DNA from 2 places in the Micromonospora sp. FIMYZ51 genome. Region 1 is predicted to be linked to the other one. Evidence: riboswitches for the same ligand, from Rfam matches in the RefSeq annotation. Region 1 holds a riboswitch; the other holds the start of a gene.
The links. Region 1 has a riboswitch for cyclic di-AMP ahead of QQG74_RS10730 (C39 family peptidase). Riboswitches for the same ligand answer to the same signal wherever they lie in the genome.
Positions count from the first base shown of each region.

Region 2: linked by a shared signal. The riboswitch ahead of QQG74_RS24565 (hypothetical protein) and the one ahead of QQG74_RS10730 (C39 family peptidase) in region 1 are both predicted to bind cyclic di-AMP.

Region 1 is NZ_CP134706.1:2,188,611-2,194,051, reverse strand. Features, by position in the region: gene QQG74_RS10735 (helix-turn-helix domain-containing protein) at 68-769, shown strand; gene QQG74_RS10730 (C39 family peptidase) at 828-1,694, opposite strand; cyclic di-AMP (ydaO/yuaA leader) riboswitch at 1,917-2,059, opposite strand; gene QQG74_RS10725 (hypothetical protein) at 2,401-3,189, opposite strand; gene QQG74_RS10720 (acyltransferase) at 3,385-4,512, opposite strand; gene QQG74_RS10715 (solute carrier family 23 protein) at 4,720-5,441, shown strand, end outside.
Region 2 is NZ_CP134706.1:5,501,413-5,506,853, forward strand. Features, by position in the region: gene QQG74_RS24550 (carbonic anhydrase) at 1-169, opposite strand, end outside; gene QQG74_RS24555 (alpha/beta hydrolase) at 319-1,254, shown strand; gene QQG74_RS24560 (AAA family ATPase) at 1,367-3,481, shown strand; cyclic di-AMP (ydaO/yuaA leader) riboswitch at 3,630-3,761, shown strand; gene QQG74_RS24565 (hypothetical protein) at 3,766-4,872, shown strand; gene QQG74_RS24570 (PfkB family carbohydrate kinase) at 5,041-5,441, shown strand, end outside.

The DNA of each region.
Region 1 (5,441 bases):
CGACGCTAGCAAATTTCTGCGCGCACGCAAGTTTGCGGACACGCAGAGATTGTGCGATGGTGAGCGGGTGACAGCAGCGGGCCGCCCCTCCTTGCGGGAACGGAAGAAGCAGGCGACCAGAGCGGCGCTCCGCACGGCCGCGCTGCGCCTGGCGCTGGAGCGCGGGCCGGGCAACGTCCGCGTCGACGACATCGCCGAGGCCGCTGGGGTGTCACCAAGGACGTACAACAACTACTTCTCAAGCCGCGAGCAGGCGATCATCGCGGCGGTCACCGCAGAACGTACGGCACAGGTCGCGGCGGCCGTGCTCTCCCGGCCCACCGAGATCGGCCTCGCCGACGCCGTGCTCGACGCCGTCGTCGGGCAGTACGCCGACCAGGGCGACCAGTCCAGCGCGGCGCTGTTGATGATCACGACAAGTCCCGCCCTGCGCGCCTGCTACGTCGACACGGTCAGCACGATCGAGGGCCCGCTCGCCGACGCCATCACCGAACGCTGCCCGGACATCGACCGCCTGACCGCCCGGGTGCTCTCGGCCAGCGTCGGGGCAGCCGCCAGGGTCGCCCTCCGGCAGTGGCTGGAGTCCACGACCGTGGCACCGTCGATGCCCGGTTTCGTCGTACCGTCCGGGTCGCTGCCCGACCTGGTCCGGGCCGCGTTGACGCCGCTGGTGCCGGCGCTCGACGCGGCAGGCACGGCGGCCGGCGCGGCCGGCACGGCAGAGAGCACGGCCGGCGGGGCGGGCAAGGGCGGGCGACAGGGGCGGTGACGGTAGGGCGCCGGTTCCCCAGCGGGGAACCGGCGCCCGTTCGGGTCCGTCAGGTCGGTCAGGCCGAGTAGCCGCGCGTGGCCGCCCAGTTGGCCAGGTCGATGGTGCTCATCCAGTAGGAGTAGTAGGACCCGTCGGCCGAGTCGGCGATCTTCACCATTCGGCCCTCGTCCTCGTAGCCCACCACGGCGATGTAGTGCCCGCCGGGGAAGGAGTGCCAGCGACCGTTGGTGTCCGTGGCGCTGCCGGCCACGTTCACCACGACACCCCGCCCGTCGTTGATTGTCGCCACGACGTCGGCCTGGAGCTGGTCCATCTGGGCCGGGGTGGCCGCACCACCACGGATCCACCTGGTCTGGTAGGGGTCGCCCTTGAGCACGGCGTTGAGCACCCGGGTGGTGTCCGCCGCCGAGTTGGTGCCGGCGAACGTGGTGCCGAGCTGGCTGGCCAGGGTGTCCTGGTCGCGTTCGACGCCAGCGGCGCTCAGCGCGTTGCGCACGGCGGCCGGGCCGCAGTAGTAGCCGTTGACCTGTGCCTGGTAGTCGTAGTCCAGGACCTTCTTCGCCGGCGGCTTCGGCGCGGCCTTCTTACTGGTCAGGTCCGGGTCCGGCGTGGCGGAGCTGGCCTTCGGCGAGGGCGACGGCGAGGGCGAGGCGGCGGCGCTGGCCGCGACCGATTCGCTCGGCGCGGACGATGGGGTCTGCGCCACCCGGGCGTCGCTGCGGGAGGCCGCCGCGTCACCGCGCAACTCGGCGACGGTGGTGGTCTGTGCGCTGGCCGGGGCGTCCCCGGTGCCGGCGAGCGCGGCACCCGTGCCGGTCGCCAGGATGAGCGCCGCCGCCGATCCGGCGACGATCTGGTACGGACGCTCCGTCGCCAGGCGGCGGAGCTGACGCTTGACGGTGTGCTTCACAAAATCCTCCACGAGGGCTGGGGCGGCCGTACCGGTGCCGGCGGTCGGGTCGGCAGGGGAAACCGACGACCACCCGGACGCGGACGGACCGTTCGAGAGATTCACCCGGGGACACCGGGCGGTGGCGGTGGGTCCGGTATCAGCTCGCCGTCGGAGAGCCGGCGAACGCGGACACCGCGATGCCGTGGAGGCGTGGGAACAACGGGGGGATCGGTACGTGTTGCACGCGAATGGAGCTCCTTCCGACACCGCCGACCGGGTTAGCTGACGGATTCGGGCGGGAAGATCGCCCTACCGCGGGCCGAGGCTCGCGGATTCACCCCAGGTAATGCAGTGGGTCCCCGGTTCGTGAGATCACGATTGAGCGGGTCGGCGCGGCGTCGCCTTTTGCGATCGGTTACCGCACCGGACGGGGCGACATTACTGGCCGGTCAAACCGCGCGCCAACCCGTCATTGCCTGCGTAAACATGATCCAGATCAATTATTTCCGGGTATTCGGCGACTGGCGTCGCTCAATGGGATTCGGGGAATTGAGCACGCCGAAAGGCGACAACCGGACCGACCACCCAAAAAGTCCCGGAAATTACGTAACCGATGCACCCGAGCGCGCTCGGTGACCGTTTCCGGAGTCAATGTGACCGGGGTCACCCATCTCGGGGACTGCACCCGCACCGGTCGGCGAGGTCGGTCCGACCGCCCGACCGGGCGGTCATCCGATCAGCCCACCCGGGCCGGACGCCAGCGCCGGATGACGGCCGGCCGGCCGAAGGCGACCCGGCGCCGCGTCGGCACCCGGTCCGGCCGAAGTCGCTGTGCGGCAGCGTACGCCTCGGCAGCGAGCGTACGGGCGGCCTCGGCGGCGATTCCGGCCGCCCGCCACGCCGCACGTTCCCGGGCCTCGGCCGTCCGGTACGCGGCCAGCCGACTGTCGCGCAGCAGCCGGGCGAGGGTGATCTCCTGCTCGGCAGGGTGCCATCGGGGATCCCCACCGCGCCGCCGAGCGAACACCTCGCTCAACTGCCGGGCTGTCAGGTCGCCCCGCCAGTGCGCGGCCATCGCGGCGCGGTGCAGCCACCGCTCCCGGGCGGCGTACTCGTCCGGGCTCCGCACCGCCCCCGGCACCGCGAGCGGCACCGTGGCCGCGAGTCGCCGGGCAACCTGCTCCGCCTCGTCGTACGCGGTCCAGGCGCGTTCGAGTTCCTCGTGCGCGACCCGCCAGGCGTCCCGTCGCCGCTGGGCGTTGCGCGCGGCACCGGCCGCCGCCACGGCCACCTCTCCGGCGTACCTGCTCAGGTCCGCGGCCGTGGTCACGGCGGGATCCTCGGCCGAGTCGCCCTCGGCCACCGGCGCACCCTCGACCGCCGGTGCCCCCTCGGTCGACCGGGCCCGCTGCGGGCGGGCGACCAGGGCGGTGAGCACCCCCAGCGCGAGCACCAGCAGCGCCGACCAGATGGCGACGGCCCGGGGTACCTCGGTCAGGAACTGGTAGAGGACAGACTGCTCCATGACCTGCCTCAGCGGGAACGAGGCACGAGGCCGGTCAGCATCCGGACGGCCGGACGCCGCGAGCACCACAGTGGACAGGCAGGCGCGGCGATGAGCACGGCCCTCACGCTACCGCCGTCGTCGTGGCAGCCGCATCGCCGTCCGGGCGTGTCGGGTGGGACTGTTCGCCGGATCGAGCCGACGCTCGGCCGAGCCCTATCGTCCGGAGTGGACAGTCCCGGCGGCGCTCGGGCGGGGCGGCGCCAGCCGGCGCATCATGGGTTGCTCGACGTAGCGGTGCAGCAACGCGGCCAGGGCCAGGGTGAGCAGCAGGAATCCGATCACCGCGGCCGGACCCCACCAGCCCGGGAAGCCGGTCCCCCAGTCGCCGGTGATCCGCATGATCGTCATGATCGCGAAGACGTGCACCAGGTAGAAGGCGAAGGAGACCTCGCCGAGCCAGACCATCGGCCGGGACCGCAGCGGCGACCGGCTGCCCCGCACGTCCGCGTCGGCCGCCGCCGCGATCAGCACGACGTACGCCGCCGACAGGATCGCCGCCCACAGTTCGGCACGGATCCACTGCGCGGCCACCACCCAGGTCGCCACGAAGATCAGGCTCGCCACCAGCAGGCGCGGTCCGCGCCAGCGACCCCGCAGCATCAGTTCGGCGGCGGCCACCCCCATCCAGAACTCCAGCGACCTCACCAGCGGGAACACCTGGGTGAACCACCACCGGTACTGCTCCGGCACCAGCGTCTGCGCCGGCCAGAGCGCCAGGATCAGCAGCGGCACCGCGATCACCACGGCCCACAGCTGCCACGGCCGGGCCCGCCGCACCAACGGCAGCGCCAGCGGCAGGCACAGGTAGAAGAACAACTCGCAGGAGAGCGACCAGCTCACGTTGTTGACGCTGTAGAAGTAGCCCGGCCGGGGATCCCAGGCCTGGAGCAGGAACAGGTTCTCCACCGCGGCCACCGGGTTGATCGGGTCGGCGAACCAGAGCGCGGCCAGCATCGCCACCGCCCACATCAACAGGTGGTTCGGGTAGATCTTGGCGAACCGACGCCGCCAGAACCGCCGCCGGGAGTCACCGGGTCGAGCCGACCAGACCAGCACGAACCCACTGAGGACGAAGAAGAACTGCACCCCGGACAGGCCGAGGGTGAAGATCTTGCCGACCACCGCCTGGTGGTCCGGCTCGGCGATGATCCGCATCGTCCCGGCGTGGAAACCGAAGACCAGCAGGGCGGCGACCCAGCGCAACCCGGTCAGCGACGGCAGCCGGCTCGCCGTGCCGCGTCCGGTCGGGGCGGTCGGCCGGTCGACGGTCGTGCTGGTCATCCGGGCACCCTACCCGCCCACTCCCACCCCAGGTGTAAGGAAGGGCCCCCTGTTAACGCCTCGTGCATAGCAAGGGCCCCCTGCTAACACACCTGCCCACCAGCGCCGAATCGCGCCGTACCGGCATCTTCCGCGCCGACCGCCCATGCTAGAAACAACGTTCAGGGTCGACCGCGCCCCCGCCATCTCGGATGTGAAGGGCCAACCATGACCCAGTCCCCCACCCCCACGCGCTCCCGCTGGTCACCCTGGTCGGTGCACGGCGACGGCCGGTCGATCCGCCCCGGCGAGGTGGTCCACCCCGACGAACGGCTCACCTGGCCGCGTACGATCGGCGTCGGCGTGCAGCACGTGGTGGCGATGTTCGGCGCCACCTTCACCGTGCCGCTGATCACCGGCTTCCCGCCGGCCACCACGCTGTTCTTCTCCGGGCTCGGCACCCTGCTCTTCCTGGTCATCACCGGCAACCGGCTGCCGTCGTACCTCGGCTCGTCGTTCGCCTTCATCGCACCGGTGCTGGCCGCCAAGTCCGGCGGCGACATCGGCCCGGCGCTCGGCGGCATCGTGGTGGCCGGCGCCGCGCTGGCCCTGGTCGGCCTGTTGGTGCAGTTCGCCGGGGCCGGCTGGATCAACCGGCTCATGCCGCCGGTGGTCACCGGCGCCATCGTGATGCTGATCGGGCTGAACCTCGCCCCGGTCGCCTGGGACGGCGGCGGCGACGGCGGAGTCAAGGCCCAGCCGCTGATCGCGGTGCTCACGCTCGCCGCGATCCTGCTCTTCACCGTGCTCTTCAAGGGCTTCCTGGCCCGGCTCTCGATCCTGCTCGGCGTCCTCGTCGGCTGGCTGGTCGCCGCGCTTACCGGCGGGCTGGCCCCGGCCGCGGTCACCGGGCTGCGCGAGGCCGCCTGGGTCGGGCTGCCCGAGTTCCA
Region 2 (5,441 bases), 3.3 Mb from region 1:
GCTGGTCACCGGAGGCGCTCGCCGCCGCCGCGGTCACGTCGTGCCCGTGCACCGGCTGGCCGCTGACGAAGCGCCGGTTGCCGGCGAGCAGTTCGGCCAGGGCTTGCCGGGGCGTACCGCCGCGTGCCCGGCGCTTCGTTCCAGTGGGCACCGCCCGCGACACCGCCATGCCTCCAGCTTGGTCGCCGCCGGCCCGGATGCGGAGACGGTTGGCGAATCTTCCGCTCGTGCCGGTTCGCGTGGTCTCATGACGGGTAGCCGGTGTTACCACCGGGTATCCCCGGTGTTACGCATCCACGCGGCCGTGGGGAGGTGGCGATGCCAGAGCCCGTCGAGGTACGACTGTCCGACGACGTACGCCTGCACGTGCAGGTCGCCGGGCCGACCGACGCCGAGGTCACGGTGGTGCTGTTGCACGGCTGGACGTTGGACGGGCGAAGCTGGCACCGGCAGCACAGCGCCCTGCGGGAGACGTTCGAGTCGGTCCGGGTGGTCACCTACGACGCGCGTGGGCACGGCCGGTCCAGCTGCATGGCACTGCCCACGGCGACCCTGGCCCAGCTCGGTGACGACCTGGCGGCGGTGCTGGACGTGGCGGCGCCCACCGGGCGGGTGGTGCTGGCCGGCCACTCCATGGGCGGCATGACGATCATGGAGTACGCGCACCGCCACCCCGAACACTTCGCCCGGCGGGTGGCCGGACTGGTCTTCGTCTCCACCACCGCCGAGGGGCACGCCCACACCGTCTACGGCCTGTCGCCACGGATCGCCCGGTTGATCCGGCTGGCCGAGACGACCGGGGCCGGGGTGTTGGCCCGCTGTGGCGCCTGGCGACCGCCACGGGCCCTGCTGCGGGCGCTGCGCCCAAGCATCCGCTGGATGCTCTTCGGCGAACACTGCGATCCCGTCGACATCCGCCTGGTCACCTCGGCGGTCGCCCGCGCCTCGCTGCGCTCGATCGGCGGCTTCCGCGCCTCGATCGGCACCCAGCACCGGCTGGCGACGCTGGCCGCGCTGGCCCACTTGCCGGCCGCGGCCCTGGTCGGCGACCGGGACCGGCTCACCCCGCCGCCGTGCGCGGAGTCGATCGCCGCCGTGCTGCCGGCCACCGACCTGACCGTCTGCCCCGGTGCCGGCCACATGCTGATGATGGAGCGCCCCGAGGAGGTCAACGCCGCCCTGACCGGCGTACTGCGCCGGGTCCTCGACGCCGCACCGGCCCGCGTCGGCGCGCACCGCCGACGCCGCGCCTGACCGGGACCCGCTCCGCTGCCACCGGCGTCGCGAAGGTGCCCTTCCGGGCTGCTGTTCGGCGGGGCGTAATCTCGTGCGGTTGGCCGGGCGGCGTCACGAGGAGAAGCGAGCGGTGGATCAGAGCACCCTGGATCAGGAGATCGCCGTCGAGCAACGGCATCTCGACCGGGTGTACGCGCGACTGGCCGAGCTGCGCCGCGCCGCGGTACGGGCCGAACGGGACGGCTACCGGCTGGCCCGGGTGGGCAACTTCGGCGCCCTTGTCGAGCGGGACGCGATGGTCTTTCACGCCGCCCAGCGGCGTCATCTGCTCGACGCCGAATACGAGGGACTTGTCTTCGGCCGGCTCGACCTGCGCGACGGGCAGGTGCTCTACGTCGGGCGGCTCGGCATCCGTGACGAGGACGCCAGCACGCTTGTGGTGGACTGGCGGGCACCGGCCGCCGCCGCGTTCTACCAGGCCACCCCCGCCGAGCCGCTCGGTGTGGTGCGGCGGCGGACGATCCAGTCCAGCGGCGAGCGGGTCACCCGGATCGAGGACGACCTGCTCGACCCGGACGCCGCGCCGCCGGAGATGCCGGTGGTGGGCGACGGCGCGCTGCTGGCCACGCTGTCCCGGACCACCGGCCGGGGCATGCGCGACATCGTGGCGACCATCCAACGGGAACAGGACGAGGCGATCCGCTCCCCCGGTTCCGGAGTCACCCTGGTCTCCGGCGGTCCGGGCACCGGCAAGACGGCGGTGGCGCTGCACCGGGCCGCGTACCTGCTCTACGCCGACCGCAGCCGGTACGCCGGCGGCGGCATCCTGGTGGTCGGCCCCTCCTCGGTCTTCGTCTCCTACATTGCCTCGGTGCTGCCGTCGCTGGGCGAGGAGACCGCCACCCTGCACTCGCTGGGCAGCCTCTTCCTCGGGGTGGCCGCCACCCGGACCGACCCGCCCGAGGTGGCGGCGATCAAGGGGTCGCTGCGCATGCGCAAGGTGCTGGAACGGGCCGCTCGGGACGCCGTGCCCGACTCGCCGGCCGAGCTGCGGCTGCTCTACCGGGGGCAGTTGCTGCGGCTGGAGCGGTCCGAGTTGGACGCCATCCGGGACCGGGCGTTGCCCCGGGGCGCCCGCCGCAACGAGGTGCGCCGGGCCGGCTTCGACGGGGTGCTCGCCGCGCTCTGGGCGCAGGCCCGCCGGCTGGGCATCTCCGGTCTGCCGGAGCAGCGGGCCTTCGAGGACGAGCTGATCGAGCGGACGGACTTCCGGGACTTCCTCAAGGCCTGGTGGCCCCGGCTGCATCCCCGGCACGTGCTCGGCTGGCTGGCGCAGCCGGACCGGCTGCGCCGCTACACCGCCGGCCTGCTCTCCGGTGCCGAGACCCGACTGCTCGGCCAGGCGTACCGGGAGTCAGCCGAGCGGGGGCCGAGCGTGGCCGACGTGGCGCTGCTCGACGAGTTGGACGCGCTGCTCGGCAAGCCGGTGCGTCCGGCCCGCCCGAAGCGGGACCCGTACCAGCTGGCCGGCGGGGTACGCGAGCTGAGCACCTTCGCCGACCGGCAACGGGCCGCCCGGCAGGCGGCCCGCGAACGCCCGGAGGACTACCGGGACTATGCGCACGTGGTGGTCGACGAGTCGCAGGACGTCTCGCCGATGCAGTGGCGGATGATCGGCCGACGCGGGCGGCTGGCCTCCTGGACCGTCGTCGGCGACCCGGCGCAGACCGCCTGGACCGGCGATCCGCAGGAGCTGGCCCGGGCCCGGGACCAGGCGCTGGGCCGGCGCCGCCGGCACCGGTTCACGCTCACCACCAACTACCGCAACTCGGCGGAGATCTTCGCGGTGGCGGCGGCCGAGATCCGCCGGGTGTACCCGGATCTCGCGCTGCCCACGGCGGTCCGCACCACCGGGGTCGACCCGGTGCAGCTGACGGTGCCGGCGGCGAAGCTGGCGAGCACCGTCGCGACGGCGGCGAGCACCCTGCTCGACGAGGTCGAGGGCACCGTCGGGGTGATCACGCCGGTGCCGCGTCGCGACGAGGTCGCGGCCTGGCTGGACGGCCTCGGTGGGGAGCGTCTCCAGGTGGTGACCAGCCTGGAGGCCAAGGGCATGGAGTACGACGGGGTGGTGCTGGTCGCCCCGGGCGAGATCCGGGCCGAGCCGGGCGCCGGGGTACGCACCCTCTATGTCGCCCTTTCCCGAGCCACTCAGCGGCTCACCACGATCGACCCGGTCGACTGAGCAATTCCGGGAAACTGCCGCCTTAGTGCCGTTATGTCTGATTTAATGGTGAACGAGCAAGTACCAGGAGTCACAGCAGCTGCACCAGTCACAGCAGTCCCGGTACGCTCGGACCCGGCCCCCGCCAGGCGGCACCCACCGGTGCCGGCGGTGGTCGCCGCCTAATCGCCCGCCAGGGCGAACCGGGGAACCATGTTCCTGGGGTGCATCCGCGCACGCGGTAGGGATCTTCCGTCCCGAACCCGTCAGCTAACCCGGTCGGCGGCTGACGGAAGGACATGTGCATGCCAGCAGTGGCAACCGTGAGACCGGCCGCCCGGATGGCGGCCCTGATCGCCGCGGGGCTCGCCCTCGTGTTGAGCGTCACGCTCGCACCGTTCAGCCCCGCGACCGCCGCGCCACCGGTATCGCGTGCGGCAGCCCCCGACGACATCGACGACGAGGGTGGCACCCCGGCACTGCGCGCCCAACTGGAGGCGGCCAGCAAGGGCTACCTCGACGCCAAAGCCGCGCTGGACCGCTCGGTGAAGCGGCAGAAGGAACTGGCCAAGCAGCTCAGCACCACCGAGCAGCAGCTCGGCGAGCGCACCGCAAAGGTGGCCGAGATCGCCTCGCAGGCCTACCGCACCGGCCGGCTCGGCGCCGCGTCGGCGCTACTGAACAGCGGCACCCCGGCCGGCTTCATGGACCGGGCGGCGGCGCTGGACGTGGTGGCCGCCAACGAGGACCGCGCGGTCCGCGAGCTACAGGCCACCCGCGACGAGATCCGCAAGACCAAGCAGGCGCTGGACCTTGAGATCCAGGAGGAACGCAAGCAGGTCGCCGTGATGGCCAAGCGCAAGGAGCAGGCCGAGCGGGCGCTGACCGTCGCCAACGAGCGGGCCGAGGCGGCCGAACGCGCCGCCGCAGCCGCCGAGCGGGCCACCCGGGCGCCGACCAGCAGCCGTGGGTCCAGCCCCACCGCCAAGCCGGCGCCGCGCAACGCCAACGGCTCGTGGCCGAAGGAGTCGTGCAGCGTCAACGACCCCACCCCGGCCAACGGCTGCATCACCCCGCGCACCCTGCACGCGCTCAACCAGGCCAAGGCGGCCGGCTTCACGCGGTACGTCTCCTGCTACCGCTCCGGCGGCTCGGGTGAGCACCCGAAGGGTCGAGCCTGCGACTTCGCCGCCCAGAAGAACGGCTTCGGCGGTGCGGCCACGGGTGGCGACCGGACGTACGGCAACAACCTGGCGGCGTACTTCGTGAACAACTCCGACCGGCTCGCCGTGCTCTACGTGATCTGGTACAAGCAGATCTGGCTGCCCAGCAGTGGGTGGAAGTCGTACAGCGGCGCTCGCGGCGACCCGTCGAGCGACCACACAAACCACGTCCACCTGTCGGTCTACTGATCGAAGACCGGCACGTCGGGTGGGTCGCCTCGCACGGCGGCCCACCCGACGTCGTTTTCGCCTCAGCCCGTCGCCGTGCGCCGTGCCGCCACCTTGGTTACCGTCCTTGCAGTAAGCGGACATTTCGTCAGCTCGAACGGAAGGAACGGTCATGGGCAGGTGCCAACCGTGAGCGGACGGGTCATGGTGTTCGCACCGACGCCGCTGCTCACCGTCACGATCGACAAGCCGAACGACGCCCCGGAGCTGCACCTGCATCCCGGCGGTCAGGGTGTCTGGCAGGCCCGGATGGTGCTGTCGCACGGTGTCGACGTGGTGCTCTGCACGGCGCTCGGCGGCGAGATCGGTCAGGTGTTGAAACCGCTGCTGATCAGCGAGGGGGTCGACCTCAAGGTGGTCACCCGCGACTCGGGCGGCAGCGGCGGGTACGTGCACGACCGCCGCGAGGGCACCCGCCGGGAGATCGTCGACGTGACCGGCCAGCCGTTGAGCCGGCACGAGCTGGACGAGCTGTACAACCTGGCACTCGGCGAGGGACTGCGGGCGGCGGTGAGCGTACTCAGTGGGCC